Regions from separate parts of the Mesorhizobium sp. NPDC059054 genome, predicted to be linked through region 1. Evidence: riboswitches for the same ligand, from Rfam matches in the RefSeq annotation. Region 1 holds a riboswitch; the other holds the start of a gene.
The links. A riboswitch is a leader RNA that binds a small molecule or an ion and turns the genes downstream of it on or off. The one in region 1 is predicted to bind cobalamin.
Positions count from the first base shown of each region.

Region 2: another riboswitch for cobalamin. It lies ahead of bluB (5,6-dimethylbenzimidazole synthase); the one in region 1 lies ahead of ACFWXH_RS22390 (hypothetical protein).

Region 1 is NZ_JBHYHV010000005.1:286,655-293,831, reverse strand. Features, by position in the region: gene ACFWXH_RS22400 (metal ABC transporter substrate-binding protein) at 1-61, opposite strand, end outside; gene ACFWXH_RS22395 (SAM-dependent methyltransferase) at 174-905, opposite strand; gene ACFWXH_RS22390 (hypothetical protein) at 902-1,144, opposite strand; cobalamin riboswitch at 1,418-1,618, opposite strand; gene ACFWXH_RS22385 (hypothetical protein) at 1,748-2,389, shown strand; gene ACFWXH_RS22380 (hypothetical protein) at 2,386-2,934, shown strand; gene ACFWXH_RS22375 (hypothetical protein) at 2,931-3,479, shown strand; gene ACFWXH_RS22370 (hypothetical protein) at 3,488-4,786, opposite strand; gene minC (septum site-determining protein MinC) at 5,246-5,995, shown strand; gene minD (septum site-determining protein MinD) at 6,025-6,840, shown strand; gene minE (cell division topological specificity factor MinE) at 6,837-7,118, shown strand.
Region 2 is NZ_JBHYHV010000001.1:452,839-460,015, reverse strand. Features, by position in the region: gene ACFWXH_RS02210 (hypothetical protein) at 1-76, opposite strand, end outside; gene dxs (1-deoxy-D-xylulose-5-phosphate synthase) at 265-2,178, opposite strand; gene ACFWXH_RS02200 (pirin family protein) at 2,269-3,189, opposite strand; gene ACFWXH_RS02195 (DUF2277 domain-containing protein) at 3,363-3,650, opposite strand; gene ACFWXH_RS02190 (exodeoxyribonuclease VII small subunit) at 3,814-4,065, opposite strand; gene ACFWXH_RS02185 (histone deacetylase family protein) at 4,069-4,995, opposite strand; cobalamin riboswitch at 5,211-5,398, shown strand; gene bluB (5,6-dimethylbenzimidazole synthase) at 5,443-6,159, shown strand; gene ACFWXH_RS02175 (TetR/AcrR family transcriptional regulator) at 6,166-6,777, opposite strand; gene ACFWXH_RS02170 (MFS transporter) at 6,935-7,177, shown strand, end outside.

The sequences.
Region 1 (7,177 bases):
CGGCAGTGATCGCCGCTCCTATCGCTGCGGCCAGGATCGATCGTCTCATTCCATCGGGCATGACGGTTCCTTTTTGCGAACAATTCTCATTTGCATCTGACCTTTGATGCAAATGAGAATTGTTTGCAATAAGAATCTGGCCGTGCGGTCGACCGGTGTGGACCTCAGCCTTCTCAAGAAGCGCTGTTCGGGTCTTTTTTCCGAAGCATCGCCTCGACGATCCAGCCTCGGCCCTGAAGCGCTTCTTCACGAACCCGTTCGAGTTCGTCGACGATGTCGCGCAGCCTGCCCGAGACAAGCACGTCGTCCGGCATCCCCGCATAGAGGGTCCAATGCATGTCGCCGGCAGGGGCGTCCAACTGGTCGGACGCATCCAGCATGAACACGGTGCTCTCCGCATTGTTGGGGAAGCTGCTCGCGATGCAACGCCCCGTCGCCGTCAGGATCGATCGGCCGATATTGCAGAGCGCGACCTTGTGCGCTGGCGCCAGCGCCTGGATGTCGCTGTTGCCCGGGATCACTTCATGGTCGAGCTCGAAGCCTCCCATCGATCGGAGCTGTCGCAGAATTCGCTGCACGGTTTCGTAAAGCGACCGTTCGCTCCAGACGAGGAATGCACCGGCTTCGGAAGCATCCACTGCCTCGATGGACAGTCCACCCAGTCGAAGGTCGGCCGCAGCTGTATCGTCACTTCGGGCCGGTTCTCGAAACGGCGCAGTGCGGAACGGCCGACCCCGCACATAACACTCGATGATCTCCGCGCGAACACGGGCGAGTTCATCCGTCTTCATCCCCTTGTTGGGGATGAAGAACAAGGTCACATGGCCCTTGGCGTCGATCGCCTGCACCGTCGTGAAGTCCGGATTGCCGGCACCGATACCGAGGATGAGGACTTTGCGCCTCATTGCCGAGGCAGGATCGTCAATCCCGGAACGGCCGACCCTCGCAAGCCTTCGAACAGTTCGAGAAGCTTTTGCGGTCCGGGATGGTTTCCCTGGTATCGCTGCAGTTTACGGATCTCGATTTCCGCAGCCTCAGCGAGATCTGCGCCGCCGGGTTGGGCCAGCAGCCAGGACAGGAACACGTCTTCCGGCTGCGACGAAGCGAACCCACCGGCATGTCTTCCCTGCATGTTCAGTCCCATGCCAGCGCTCCGAGTCGCGCACAGCGGCGGTTGGCAATGAAATGCATATATGGCGTCGCCGAGCCGTTGCGTCGGATCGCCTTGTAGGCGGCGTGTGGCGAGCCGTGGCTTTCGGCAAGGCGTGGAATTTTGGGAACTCCCTTCGTGGAGAGTGCAGTCGTGGCCATGTCATCCCCGTGGCGTTGTGGACGGGGGAGTTTGGGGGAACGCATTGGCCATTTCGGACGCAGCGACGCCCAGCCAAGCGCACCGCCGGGACACCCCGCCCGAGGTTCGTTTCTCGTCTGTCGCGGCAGGTCTCCTGGCTTGCAGGTCATTGCCCTTGTCGGCCTTCCCGGTGCGTTGCGGCACCAGTGGCATTCTTCGACGCGGGCTCACTGCTTACAGTTGCGGGGGCAGCACCGGCTTTGCACCGACTTCCCTCTTAGCTCCCGAACCGAACGACTCGGGAGAACCTCGACGTCGATATCTAGTATATGACATCGACTCGATGTCAACGTTTGGTGCGGGTGGCTGCCGATCCGAGGATATCGGGAGTGGACAGCGCACGGCCTGCCGGCTGTGTGAGCCATCTCGTTGACGCGTGAGGCTTCAAGGCGGCCCATGCGTGGCGACACGGTCAAAATGGTTGAAGAAGCGCCAAGCATCCGCTTCTATATGTTCATGGTTCGACATTCGCTGAGATCGACAGTCCGTCAAATCTGGGTCCGCCTGCTCGCCGCGCTCGGTATCTTCGCCGCCATTGCCGTCGCCTGGTGGATGAAGGTGGAAGACGCGCGTGTTCCGGACGCTCCGCCGCAGGTCGCCTTTGGCGAGCCCGTCAATGTGGGGCGGGCTATCCTCGTCCCATACAAGCTTACCATCGAGAATGCCGCGCCCTCAGCGACCGGCTCGCAGCGGAAGCTCGTCCTCACGGGACAGCTCGAGAGTGTGACCGGTTCGAGTCAGGTTTCGATTTTCGGATCGCCGGAGAAACTGCCCGCTCTCTCTTCCGGCGGAATGACTTTTCCTGCGCCCAAGGTCTATCTCGTCCGCGACAAGGAACCGCTGAAGCAGCTTCACCCGCGCATCCGCGAACTCGTCTCGATCGTCTGGGACATTCCGGAGGGCTGGACTGAACAGGATGTCACGATCGGATTCAGCACGCAGCAATTCAAGCTCAAGGACAATCTCTATGCGAAGGCGAGCTGGCTGCAGTTTCATCCGAGTGGCACCTTGAGCGCGCGGCCGGAGCGCGGTGCATGAATCATTTCGTCAACCTCGTGGTCGTCGTGCTCGGCGGCGGATTGCTGGGCATGATGATGAACACGCTGCCGAGCTATGACAGCAGCTTCCAACCCTTCGGTGTCCGCGCCGGTGAAAACGGCGTTGGGGAAGGGCGTCTCTTTACGGCCGAACTGGCTGGCTTGAGGTCGAGCGGCACTATTTCCTACGCGCAGTTCGGCAAGGAGGTCGTTCGCGACACCTCTGCGATTTTCCTGGTCGCCGAGCTTGCGATTTCCGCGCGTGAGAAGTCGCAGCAGGTCGAGGCGATCTGGCTTGGCGCAACAGGTCGCCAGTACGTCCAGTCCGCCCGTATCGAAAGCTTCCCGCGCGCCCTGTCCTTGGCCCAGTTCGAGCCGGGGCTGAAGGGGCAGGCATTTGCCGTGTTCGAACTGCCCGAAGACGAGATCGCGGGAGGGCAACTGGTGCTGATGGCGCGCGGCAGCATGCTCATGGACAGCGCTGTGCACCTTCCCGCGCCGAAAGTGCTGCCGGCCAGGCAGGTTTCGCTGAGGCTCGAGCCATGAGACGGATCTTCTGGCTCGGGGCTACGCTCGTTTTATTCGCGACTACGCTTGGCCTGACCGCATGGTCCGATTTCAAGGATCTTGGCCATCAACGGGAATGGGATGTCGTTGCAGCCCAGGCTGCCGAAGCAGAATTGGCGGGCATTCGTGTCGGTGTGCGGGAAGCGCGGGCCGCGGTTGTCGACGCCAAGCCGGACCGCGCATTCCTTTTCGTGCGTTTCAATCTGGAGGGCTCGCCTGAGGCCGCGAAGTCATGGATCGATTGCAGCGCCAGCCTGCAAGGAGCGGGTGGAGAAACCTGGCTGCCTCTCTACGACTATCGGATACGCGGCGCGGTCAAGATCCTGGCATCGGACGGGAAGGACAACGGCAATTGCAATCCGGGCGCTGTCTCGGGCACTGGGCCGGTGACGTTTGACCAGATCTACCGCCTGCCGACAGCGTCCCTCGACAATCTGACCTTGCACGTCTCGGGCTATGGAACACGCCCGTCTGCCCTCGCATTCAAACTCGAGCCGACCATTCGCACCTTCAAGTCCGAATAGGTCGCCGCTCAGCCCTGCGGCGTGGGCGCGACGGCTTGCCTCTGAGCACGGCCGGCCAGTTCCAGGCCAGCCGCGAGGACGCAGAACTGCACGACCACGACGATGAGGCCGTCCTGTGGTTGGCCGGGAACGCCAAAGAGGATGTTCAAAGGCCGTTCGGCGAGACGCCAGACCCACTGGTCCTGGGGACCAATGAGCTGCGACGCCCCGATCCAGGCCCAGCGTCCCAGCCAGTCGACGAGACGCCACAATAGGATGACGGAGACGGTGAGCGCGACGCCGGCCGAGGCAGCCAGCATCAACCCGTTGACGACCGCGTGCCACCTCTTGACCGCTCCGCCCCAGAAATAGCCGATGAAATCGGTGACCGGTTTCGGCAGGCTGGTCCAGCGTTTCAGCGCACTGCTCGTCACGCGTTCGGTCGTGCTGGTCATCATGTTCAGATCATGGCCATAGATGATGGCGCCGAGGTTGAACCAGATCAGCGGCAAGGCCGAATACCAGAACAGCAATGTCAGCCACTCGGAGAGCTTGAATTCCGCGGGCCAGTCCATCGGATGGGCTCCGGGGGTGACGACCTCGGCGCGGGCCGCCGGGATCAGCGATCGCAGAAGCTCCTGTGGTGATGGCCAGTGCGCAAGCCATTTGACGAACTGATCCTGCCAGCCCGCGATCAGATAGAGGCCGAGCAGCGCCCACGCCGTTTCGCAGGCGACGATGAACAGCGGCCACAGGCGGTTGCCGGTGCGCTTGTGGAGTTCCTTTGCGATCCGACGCAGCCCCCATATGATGACGACCGCGACGACGATCCACAAAGAACTCTCCACCTCCAGGGCGGTGGGACCGAAACTGTCCGGCTTCAGGAAATCGATCCGGCTCATCTGGGTGTCGAGGAACAGTTTCGAATAGTCGCGCAAGGTGTTCGACAGGAAACCCCAGCCTGCATAATAGCCGTAGAACGGGATGAGGACGGCCAGCAGGGCGCCGGCGAAGAAGCCGCCGTCGCGGGTCTCGGCTTCGGTGGTTTCCGTCTCGGCAATCTGATGCCGTCTTCGCAGCAGCGGCAGTCCGTCGCGCAGGACGATGAACATCGCGGCGAAGACCAGGAGCTGCAGCAGGATGATGGGCGCGAGTGCGATCAGGCCCGCAAACCGGCTATGGAGGCCGACTTCGACAGCACCGCGCAGCAGCAGGATGTTGAGGAGGTAGCTTCCCATCCAGATGGTGCTGAGAGGCGCACCGAAGCGCCAGAGAAGGTTGGTGGCCAGCGCGATGTGGCTGCCGACGGTACGCAAGGCTTCGGGCATGTATCGTCGCGGGCCCCTGACGATTGCTGTCTGGTTGTCGAGGCCCCCACCCGTCCGTGGGCATTCTAGACTGCTCACATTCCATGTCGCAAGAAGCCGGCTGTGGGTGCCGGATCGAGTGGATCGGCCGCGCGCGAGACAGGACTGCGTGGCGGAGCCTGTGCTGGCCAGTCCGAATCAGTGCCTTGTCGCCTTTGAGCCAGCCGGATCGTTGGCCGGCTTTTCAGAGCCGAAGGTCAATCCTGATGCGGCATCGACGTGGTTTTACGTTCGGAACCGCGCACCCCCATCTGTTCGTGCCCGGGTCGTGCAAAACGGCGCGGCCCCTGCGTTTCGGCCCGCAGATCCGGTGTCGTTGGTGGCATATGACCGGGCGTGTCGAACCTCCTTCGGGAGCATGGCGTTAACCTTTTGTTAACCATTTCGCCCATACATCTTGGCAATCAAAAATTAACCAAGATCACCATCGTGTTAACGAAACCCCGGCCCATCCGCCTCAAGGGGCGGTCCTTCCTTGCCCTGTCGCTCGCCCCGGAGCTTCCTCTAGAGGATTGGCTGGCCGGGCTCGACGACCTCGCCGCACGCTCCGCCGGCTTCTTCCTGCGGCGGCCCGTGGTGCTCGATGTAGACGGCCTCGACATCAACAAGGCGGAACTGCGCAAGCTGGTCGACGATCTTGGCCAGCGCAAGGTCCGCGTCATGGGCATCGAAGGCGCGCGGCACTCGCTGCTCGGACCGGACATGCCGCCAGCCATGAACGACGGGCGCCCGGCCTCGGATTTCGAGCCGCCGGCCGAAGGCGAGACGGATGAGGCGGCCGAAGCGCAGGATGCTCCTGCGGTGGAAACGGTCATGGCAGCCCGGCCGCCGGTACAGGCCACCGGTTCGCTGGTCGTCACCGAACCGGTCCGCTCCGGCCAGTCGGTGTTCTTCCCGGAGGGGGACGTCACCATCGTCGGTTCGGTCGCATCGGGCGCGGAAGTCGTCGCTGGCGGCTCGATCCACGTCTACGGCACGCTGAGAGGGCGAGCGCTCGCCGGCACCACCGGCAACGGTTCGGCGCGCATCTTCTGCCGCAAGCTGGAAGCCGAGATGATGGCGATCGACGGTTTCTACCTGACCGCGGAGGACATGGAACCGGATCTGCGGGGACGAGCGGTGCAGGTCTGGCTGGAAGGCCATGCACTCAAGACGGCAATTCTAGGCTGACCTTAACGAGGTCCATAAAGGAGAGGTCAATGGGCAAGGTTATCGTGGTGACATCCGGCAAGGGCGGTGTGGGCAAGACCACCTCCTCGGCCGCGCTGGGCGCCGCACTGGCGCAGAACGGCGAAAAGGTCGTGGTCGTCGATTTCGACGTCGGCTTGCGCAATCTCGACCTGGTCATGGGGGCGGAACGGCGTGTCGTCTATGACCTCGTCAACGTCATTCAGGGCGAAGCGAAACTCCCCCAGGCACTGATCCGCGACAAGCGGGTGGAGACGCTCTATCTGCTGCCTGCCTCGCAGACGCGCGACAAGGACAACCTCACGCCCGAGGGCGTGGAGAAGGTCATCGCGGCGCTGAAAAAGGCATTCGACTGGGTGATCTGCGACAGCCCGGCCGGTATCGAGAGGGGCGCCACGCTTGCCATGCGCCATGCCGACGTGGCGATCGTGGTGACCAATCCGGAAGTCTCCTCGGTTCGCGATTCGGACCGTATCATCGGCCTGCTCGATTCCAAGACGCTGAAGGCCGAGAATGGCGAGCGTATGGAAAAGCACCTGCTTTTGACCCGCTACGACCCTGCGCGTGCCGAGCGTGGCGACATGCTGAAAGTGGACGATGTGCTGGAGATCCTGTCGATTCCGCTGCTCGGCATCATTCCCGAAAGCATGGATGTGCTGCGCGCCTCCAACCTCGGCTCGCCGGTCACGCTGGCGGATGAAGGCAGCGCGCCGTCGCGGGCCTATTTCGATGCGGTACGCAGGCTGAAGGGCGAAGCCCTGCCGGTCTCGGTTCCGGGCGAGAGGCGGAGCTTCTTCGGCAAGCTCTTCGGGAGGAAAGCGGCATGAATCTGTTCCGGTTCTTTTCCAAGACGCAGTCGGCGCCGGCGGCGCGCGAGCGTCTGCAGGTGCTGCTCGCACATGAGCGCGCCAGCGCCGGCGGCTCGGACCTGGTGGCGAAGCTGAAGGACGAGATCCTGCGCGTGATCTCTAGGCATATGCAGATCGACCAGGACAAGGTGAGCGTGAAGATGGAACGCGGCGAGCAGGTCTCGACGCTGGCCGTCGACGTCGAAATTCCGTTCAATGCGGCCAAGGCGGCTGCCGGCAGGAAGAAGGCGGCCTGATAGGCCGCTTTCGCGACGCATTATCGGGGGCATGGGAGGCAATGAGCCTCGGCGCCAGG
Region 2 (7,177 bases), on a different contig from region 1:
GGTCATATTGCGGTTCGGCCGTTACCCGGCCAGCCAGCAAAAGCATGCTGGTTGCGCTGAACAGAAGCGCTCTCATTGTTGTTCTCCCTGCCTGGGATTTTCCTAGCAGTGCGCCGTTGAGAAAGGGGCAAGAGAGAAGGTAAGCGAAGCGCCAAAAAGCAATCTGAACAATAGGTTAACAGGGCTTCTCGACAAAGAGATTCCGCATGTTGAGACGGCGATTCAAGCCGCTCACAGGCTGATTCAAGTTGTTGATGTTTTGACTCAGGCGCGCTGCGCGCTGGCCACATGGCCTAGTGCTGCAAACACCGTACGCACGATGCCGTTCGCATCGAGTCCGGCATCGGCATACATCTTCTCCGGCTTGGCGTGGTCGGTGAAAGCATCCGGCAGGACCAGCGGGCGCACCTTGAGCCCGCTCTCCAGCAGGCCCTCATGGGCGAGGAAATGCAGCACCTGCGTGGCAAAACCGCCGATGGCGCCCTCCTCCACGGTCACCAGGATCTCGTGCGAACGGGCCAGACGGCGGATGAGGTCATGGTCGAGCGGCTTGGCGAAACGCGCATCGGCCACGGTCGTCGAGAGACCGGCCGCGCTCAGTTCATCGGCTGCCGCGAGGCAGTCCTGCAGGCGCGTACCGAAGGACAGCAGCGCCACCTTGGTGCCTTCGCGCACGATGCGGCCCTTGCCGATCTCCAGCGGCGAACCGCGCTCGGGCATATCGATACCGACACCGTTGCCGCGCGGATAACGGAAGGAGATCGGCCCCTCGTCGTACTCGGCGGCGGTGCGCACCATATGGCGCAGTTCGACCTCGTCGCTTGCCGCCATGACGACGAAGTCTGGCAGCGAGGCAAGGAAGGTGGTGTCGAACGCGCCGCAATGGGTTGCACCGTCGGCACCGACGTAGCCGGCGCGGTCGATCGGAAAACGCACCGGCAGCTTCTGGATGGCGACGTCGTGCACGACCTGATCGTAGGCGCGCTGCAAGAAGGTCGAGTAGATCGCCGCGAACGGCTTATAGCCTTCTGTCGCGAGGCCCGCCGCAAAGGTCACCGCATGCTGTTCGGCGATACCGACATCAAAAGTGCGGTTCGGGAACACTTCGCCGAACAGATCGAGCCCGGTGCCGGTCGGCATGGCGGCGGTGACGGCGACGATACGGTCATCCTCGCAGGCTTCGCGGATCAGGCTTTCGGCAAAGACATTGGTGTAGGTCGGAGCATTGGCTGGGGCTTTCGCCTGCGCGCCGGTGATGACGTCGAACCGGTTGACGCCATGATATTTGTCGGCGGCCGCCTCGGCAGGCGCGTAGCCCTTGCCCTTTTGCGTCACGACATGGATCAGGACCGGGCCCTTGCCGTTGTCGCGCACATTCTTCAGCACCGGGATGAGATGCTCGAGATTGTGGCCATCGATCGGGCCGATATGGAAGAAACCGAGCTCCTCGAACAGCGTGCCGCCGGTGACATAGCCCCTTGCATGCTCGACGGCGCGGGTGATGGCGCGGTCGGCGCGCTTGCCGAGGTAGGACGTCAGTTTCTTGCCGAAATCGCGCAGGCCAAGATAGGCCTTGCCCGAGCCGAGTCGAGCCAGATAGGCGCTCATGGCGCCGGTCGGCGGAGCGATCGACATATCGTTGTCGTTGAGGATGACGATGAGGCGCGCATCAAGTGCCCCAGCGTTGTTCAATGCCTCGAAGGCCATGCCAGCCGACATCGCGCCATCGCCGATCACGGCGATGACATTGTTCTTGCCGCCGGAAAGATCGCGCGCCACGGCCATGCCGAGACCGGCCGAGATGGAGGTGGAGGAATGAGCGGCGCCGAACGGATCGTATTCGCTCTCGGTCCGCCTGGTGAAACCGGAAAGCCCGTTCTCCTGGCGCAGTGTGCGGATGCGGTCGCGCCTGCCTGTCAGGATCTTATGCGGATAGGCCTGGTGGCCGACATCCCAAATGATCCTGTCGTCCGGCGTGTCGAAAACATAGTGCAGCGCCACCGTCAGCTCGACCACGCCGAGACCTGCGCCGAGATGCCCGCCCGTCTGCGAGACGGCGTCGACCAGTTCGGTGCGCAACTCTTCCGCGAGCTGCGGCAAGTCGCTTTCGGAAAGCTTCTTCAAATCCGCGGGAATACGGACCTTGTCGAGAAGCGGCGTCTGGGGTCTGGCGATCAATGGCTGGCCCGTTCAAGCTCGCGTTCAAGAATATTCAAAAAATCGAATAGGCCTCCGACCACGGAAAGTAAATGTGCCGCAATGACACGTTCATTTGTCGGGCAGTGGAATGAATTCCTTTTCATCGCCCGGAACGATGTCGAAGCGACCGGTCCTCCATTCCTGCTTGGCCTGTTCAATGCGTTCTTTCGACGAAGAAACGAAATTCCACCAGATGTAACGTGGAGACCCCAGCGAAGCGCCGCCAAACAGCATGAAATGCGCACCCGATTCCGATGAAACGACTATTTCGTCGCCGGGACGAAACACCAGAAGGCGATTCTCGGGAAAACTGTCGCCGGAAATGGTGACAAGCCCGTCGAGCACATAGATGGCGCGCTCTTCGGCTTCGGCTGCAATGCGGTACTTCGCGCCGGGCTCCAGCCGGATGTCGGCATAAAGCGTATCGTGATAGGTGGTCACCGGCGCGCGGCGGCCTTCCAACTCACCGATGATGAGACGGCCCGAAACGCCATCGGCGCTGAACTCCGGCAGTTCGGCGCTCGCGGTATTTTCGAAGACCGGCGTCATTTCTTCCTGCCTGTCTGGCAGCGCGATCCACGTCTGCAGCCCGGACATCGACATCGGTGCGCCGCGCAATTCTTCCGGCGTGCGCTCGGAATGAACAATGCCACGACCGGCTGTCATCAAATTCACGTCGCCCGGTGAAATCACCATCTCGGTGCCGAGCGAATCGCGGTGCCTGATCCTGCCGTCGAACAGGTAGGTGACAGTGGACAAACCGATATGCGGGTGCGGGCGTACGTCCAGCGCCTTGCCGGCACGCAGGATGGCCGGTCCCATGCGATCGAAGAAGATGAAGGGACCAACCAGCCGGCGCCTGGCGGTTGGCAACGCGCGACGCACCTCGAACCCGCCGATGTCCTTGGCGTTGGCGACCACCATCAACTCGATGGCGTCGCAGGAAAAGGCGTCACCGGGTTCGGGATCGTTTCCGGGAAAGAAGCTCATCGGACTGCTCCATCTGCTGATGATTTGCAGATCGGAAGTTATACCTCCGTTCCCCTCCGGCAAACCGGCGATGCGGCGACGATCCGTTCACCGATCACCTCAATTCACGAAGCAATGGTTCAATGCCGCGGCCTGCGGATTTCGGCACGCCTGGCCGATCAGCTCTCACAAGACTATTGGGTAGCTACCGGCTTGGGTCCAAACCGCAGGGCCGATTTGGCGCGAGCTTTTGCCGCCACCTCCTCGCGGTTGCGTGGCGGCTGAGTGGTTTCGAGCGCGACAAGCAGGTCATGCGCGGCATGGGCGATGGTGCGCACCGCGTGGTCGAAAACGTCCTTGTTACGCATGGAGGGCTTGTTGGAGCCACTGATCTTGCGCACGAACTGCAGCGCCGCCTCATGAATTTCGGCATCCGTCGCCGACGGTTCGAAGTTGAAGAGCGGCTTGATGTTGCGACACATGGATATTTCTCCCGTTTGGTATGTCCGGCTTTGTCCCTCGTTCCGGTTGGAGCAATTCCAGGAAAGGTGCGTAGCAGTTTACCGTCCTGAATTGCGCGAAAACAAAAGTTAGAGCGTTTCCGCGTTTCGGAAAACCGGAAACGCTCCAGGGGCCTCGCGGCCCTTATTCCCCATCCAGTGGTTCGGTGGCGACCGGCTTGCCGTCGCGGGCGAGCCTGATCTTTTCCACCTTGTCCTCGGCCGCCTTGAGCAGGCGGTCGCAATGCGCTTTCAGCGCCTCGCCGCGCTCGTAAATACGGATCGACTGGTCGAGCGGCACGTCGCCGCGCTCCAGGTCATCGACGATCTTCTCCAGCGCGTCCAACGCTTGTTCGAAGCTCATCGCCTTGACGTCTTCGTTCGCTTCCTCAGCCATGGCTCATCCTTTCATCAGGCGGCCGACATGCGCTGCGACCGAAAATGCCAATCCGTGCAGGTCGTAACCGCCTTCCAGCAGGCTGACCAGCCTGTTTGAACTATGGCGGCGGGCGCGATCCATCAACTGCCCGGTCGCCCAGTCGAAATCGTCCTCGACAAGATTGATCTCGGCCAGCGGATCGCGGTGGTGCGCATCAAAGCCGGCCGAGATGATGATCAGGTCTGGCGCGAAAGAATCAATCGCCGGCAGCACACGTGTGTTGAACGCCTCGCGAAAGATGTCGCTGCCTGTCGCCGGGGCCAGCGGCGCGTTGACGATGTTGCCGGCACCGGTCTCGCTTTTGGCGCCCGTGCCCGGATAAAGCGGCATCTGGTGCGTGGAACAATAGAGCACCGATGGATCGTCCCAGAAGATGTCCTGCGTACCGTTGCCGTGATGCACATCCCAGTCGACGATGGCGACACGCTCGGCGCCGTGCCTCTCCTGCGCGTAGCGTGCGGCTATGGCCGCCGTGTTGAACAGGCAAAACCCCATGGCCGTGGTTTTCTCGGCGTGATGCCCCGGCGGGCGTGCCGCCACGAAGACGTTGTCGGCCTGGCCGGCAAAGACATCGTCGACAGCCACATTGGCCGCGCCGATGGCGGTCAGCGCCGCTTGCCAGCTTTTTGGGCTCGCTACCGTGTCGGAATCGATGACGGCAATGCCGTCTTTCGGGATTGCCTTGCGCACGCGCTCGACGAAATCCTTCGGGTGACAATAGAGAATGGTCGCTTCGTCGCCCATCGGCGCCTCGCGCCGATCGAGAGCGACGAAGGCCTCGTCATCCAGAACCCGCTCGATGGCACGCAGCCTGTCCGGCCGCTCCGGATGGCCGGCGGGCGTGATGTGTTCCAGGAAAATCGGATGCGTGTAAAGGCGGGTCGTCATGGAGCCACCTTATCAGCAATGGCGATGATGGCCACGCGACAAGCATTGGAGCATTTCCGTTTTTCACGGAAATACGGAAACGCTCCAATTTTTTGTTTTAACGCAATTCCGGACGCAAAACCGCTGCGCACTTTTGCTGGAATTGCGCCAGCCTGTTGGGGAAAAGACGGCATCCGACGTCGGGATCAGGGCTGCCTTTGCTCTCGAACCGGGCTATGTTCGCCGCACTGTCAGGTGCCTGCCACGAGGCGGGAGAATCGGGAACACGGTGAAAATCCGTGGCGTGCCCAACGCTGTAAGGGGGACCGCTCGGCAAGAGCCACTGTCCGCAAGTAGGACGGGAAGGCGCCGGCAAGCGGGATGAGCCCAAGCCAGAAGACCGGCCAGGCAGGAATGGTCATCCGCATGGACGGGCGGAGATGCTGTTTCGATCGCAAGGGGAACGCGATGGACGCCGTCCGCAACCATACCTGCCATGCCTTCGGCGACTTTGAACGCGAAGCCATTTACCGCGCCATCTTCACGCGCCGCGACGTACGCAGCCATTTCCAGCCAGATCCGATAGACGACGCGGTGCTTGCCCGCCTGCTTACTGCTGCGCACCACGCCCCATCGGTCGGTTTCATGCAGCCCTGGAACTTCATCGTCATTCGGGATCAGGCACGACGCGAAGCCGTGCGTGACCTTTTCCTGACTGCCCGATCCCAGGAACTGCCTCATATCGCAGAGGAACGGCAGGCTCTCTACCGTAAGCTCAGGCTGGAGGGCATCTGCGAAAGCGCGCTCAACCTATGCATCACCTGCGATCGGCGGCGCAGCGAAGGCTCGCCGCTCGGCCGGTGGCACAACCCACAGATGGATCTCTTCAGCACGGTCTGCGCCGTACAGAATTTCTGGCTCGCCGCGCGGGCCGAAGGGATCGGAGTTGGCTGGGTGAGCATCCTCGACGCCGACGCGCTCAAACAGTTGCTCGGCATTCCCGATCATGTCGTGCCCGTCGCCTATCTTTGCGTCGGCCATGTCTCGGAATTCGCAGCAGGGCCAGATCTCGAACGCAAAGGCTGGGCATCACGCCTGCCGCTCTCAGACCTCATCATGAGCGAGACCTATTCTGGCGTCGGCGAAGATGCCCTCAAAGCTGCGGCCAGTGCCAGCCAAGGGTAAAAGAGTTCAGGCGGAAACCTTGTCGTCCGCCAGCAAGCCTTCCATGAGCGCGCGGAAGGCCTTGATCGCCTTGATAGAGGTCGCGCCAGGATCGTCGGAATTGGCAACCCACTGCGCGGCATAGAGCGAGGCACCGCTGATCAGCCGAGCCATGGCTTCCGGATCCATCTCGCGGACAACCCCCTCCTCTTTCAAGGCAGCAAGGTTCCTTGTTAGGGACGAGATACAGTTATTGGCATTGGGCCAAAGCGCCGGGTCGCCGAGTACAGCCGGGCCGTCGCGCAGGACGATGCGCTGGACTTCCGGGTCCAGCGCCATTTCCACATAGCCGATGTTCTCGTCCAGGAAGCCTTGCCAGCGTGTCTTGGCTTTGGCCGAGATGGCATTGAGGCGCGTGCACATCTCAGTGTCGATCTGGGCGACGACGGCCTCGAACAGCCCCTTCTTGTCGCCGAAATGGTGATAAAGAGCGCCCCGCGTCAGCCCTGCCTCCGCGGTGAAATCATCCATCGACGCGTTCGCATAACCGACCGTCGCAAACGCCCGGCGCGCAGCCGCGATCAGCTTTGCCCGCGTTTCGGCAATCATCTCGCTACGAGGTTTGTGGGCAGTCCTCATCGTTTTTTCCTTTTGCCGCTTCGCTTTCTACATACGTCGCGTATATTTTTTTACATACGCGCCGTATATTAATTGACATACGAGACGTATGCAATTATCTCATTCGCATACGCCACGTATGTAAGTGGCGCACCCTCAAATTTCCAGGAGTGCTCCCATGCGCAATCCTTATGGTGAAATCTTCAGAGTCCCCGGAGCCAAGGGCTTCGCCGCCGCGGCCTTCATTGCCCGGCTGCCTATCGCCATGGCGCCCATCGGCATTGTCGCGATGCTCTCCCAGGCACGCGGCGAATATTGGCTGGCGGGTGCGGTATCAGCCACCTTCGCCTTGACCAACGCTTTTGCCGCCCCGCAAATCTCGCGATGGATCGACCGGCTCGGTCAGACCGCCGTGGCGGCT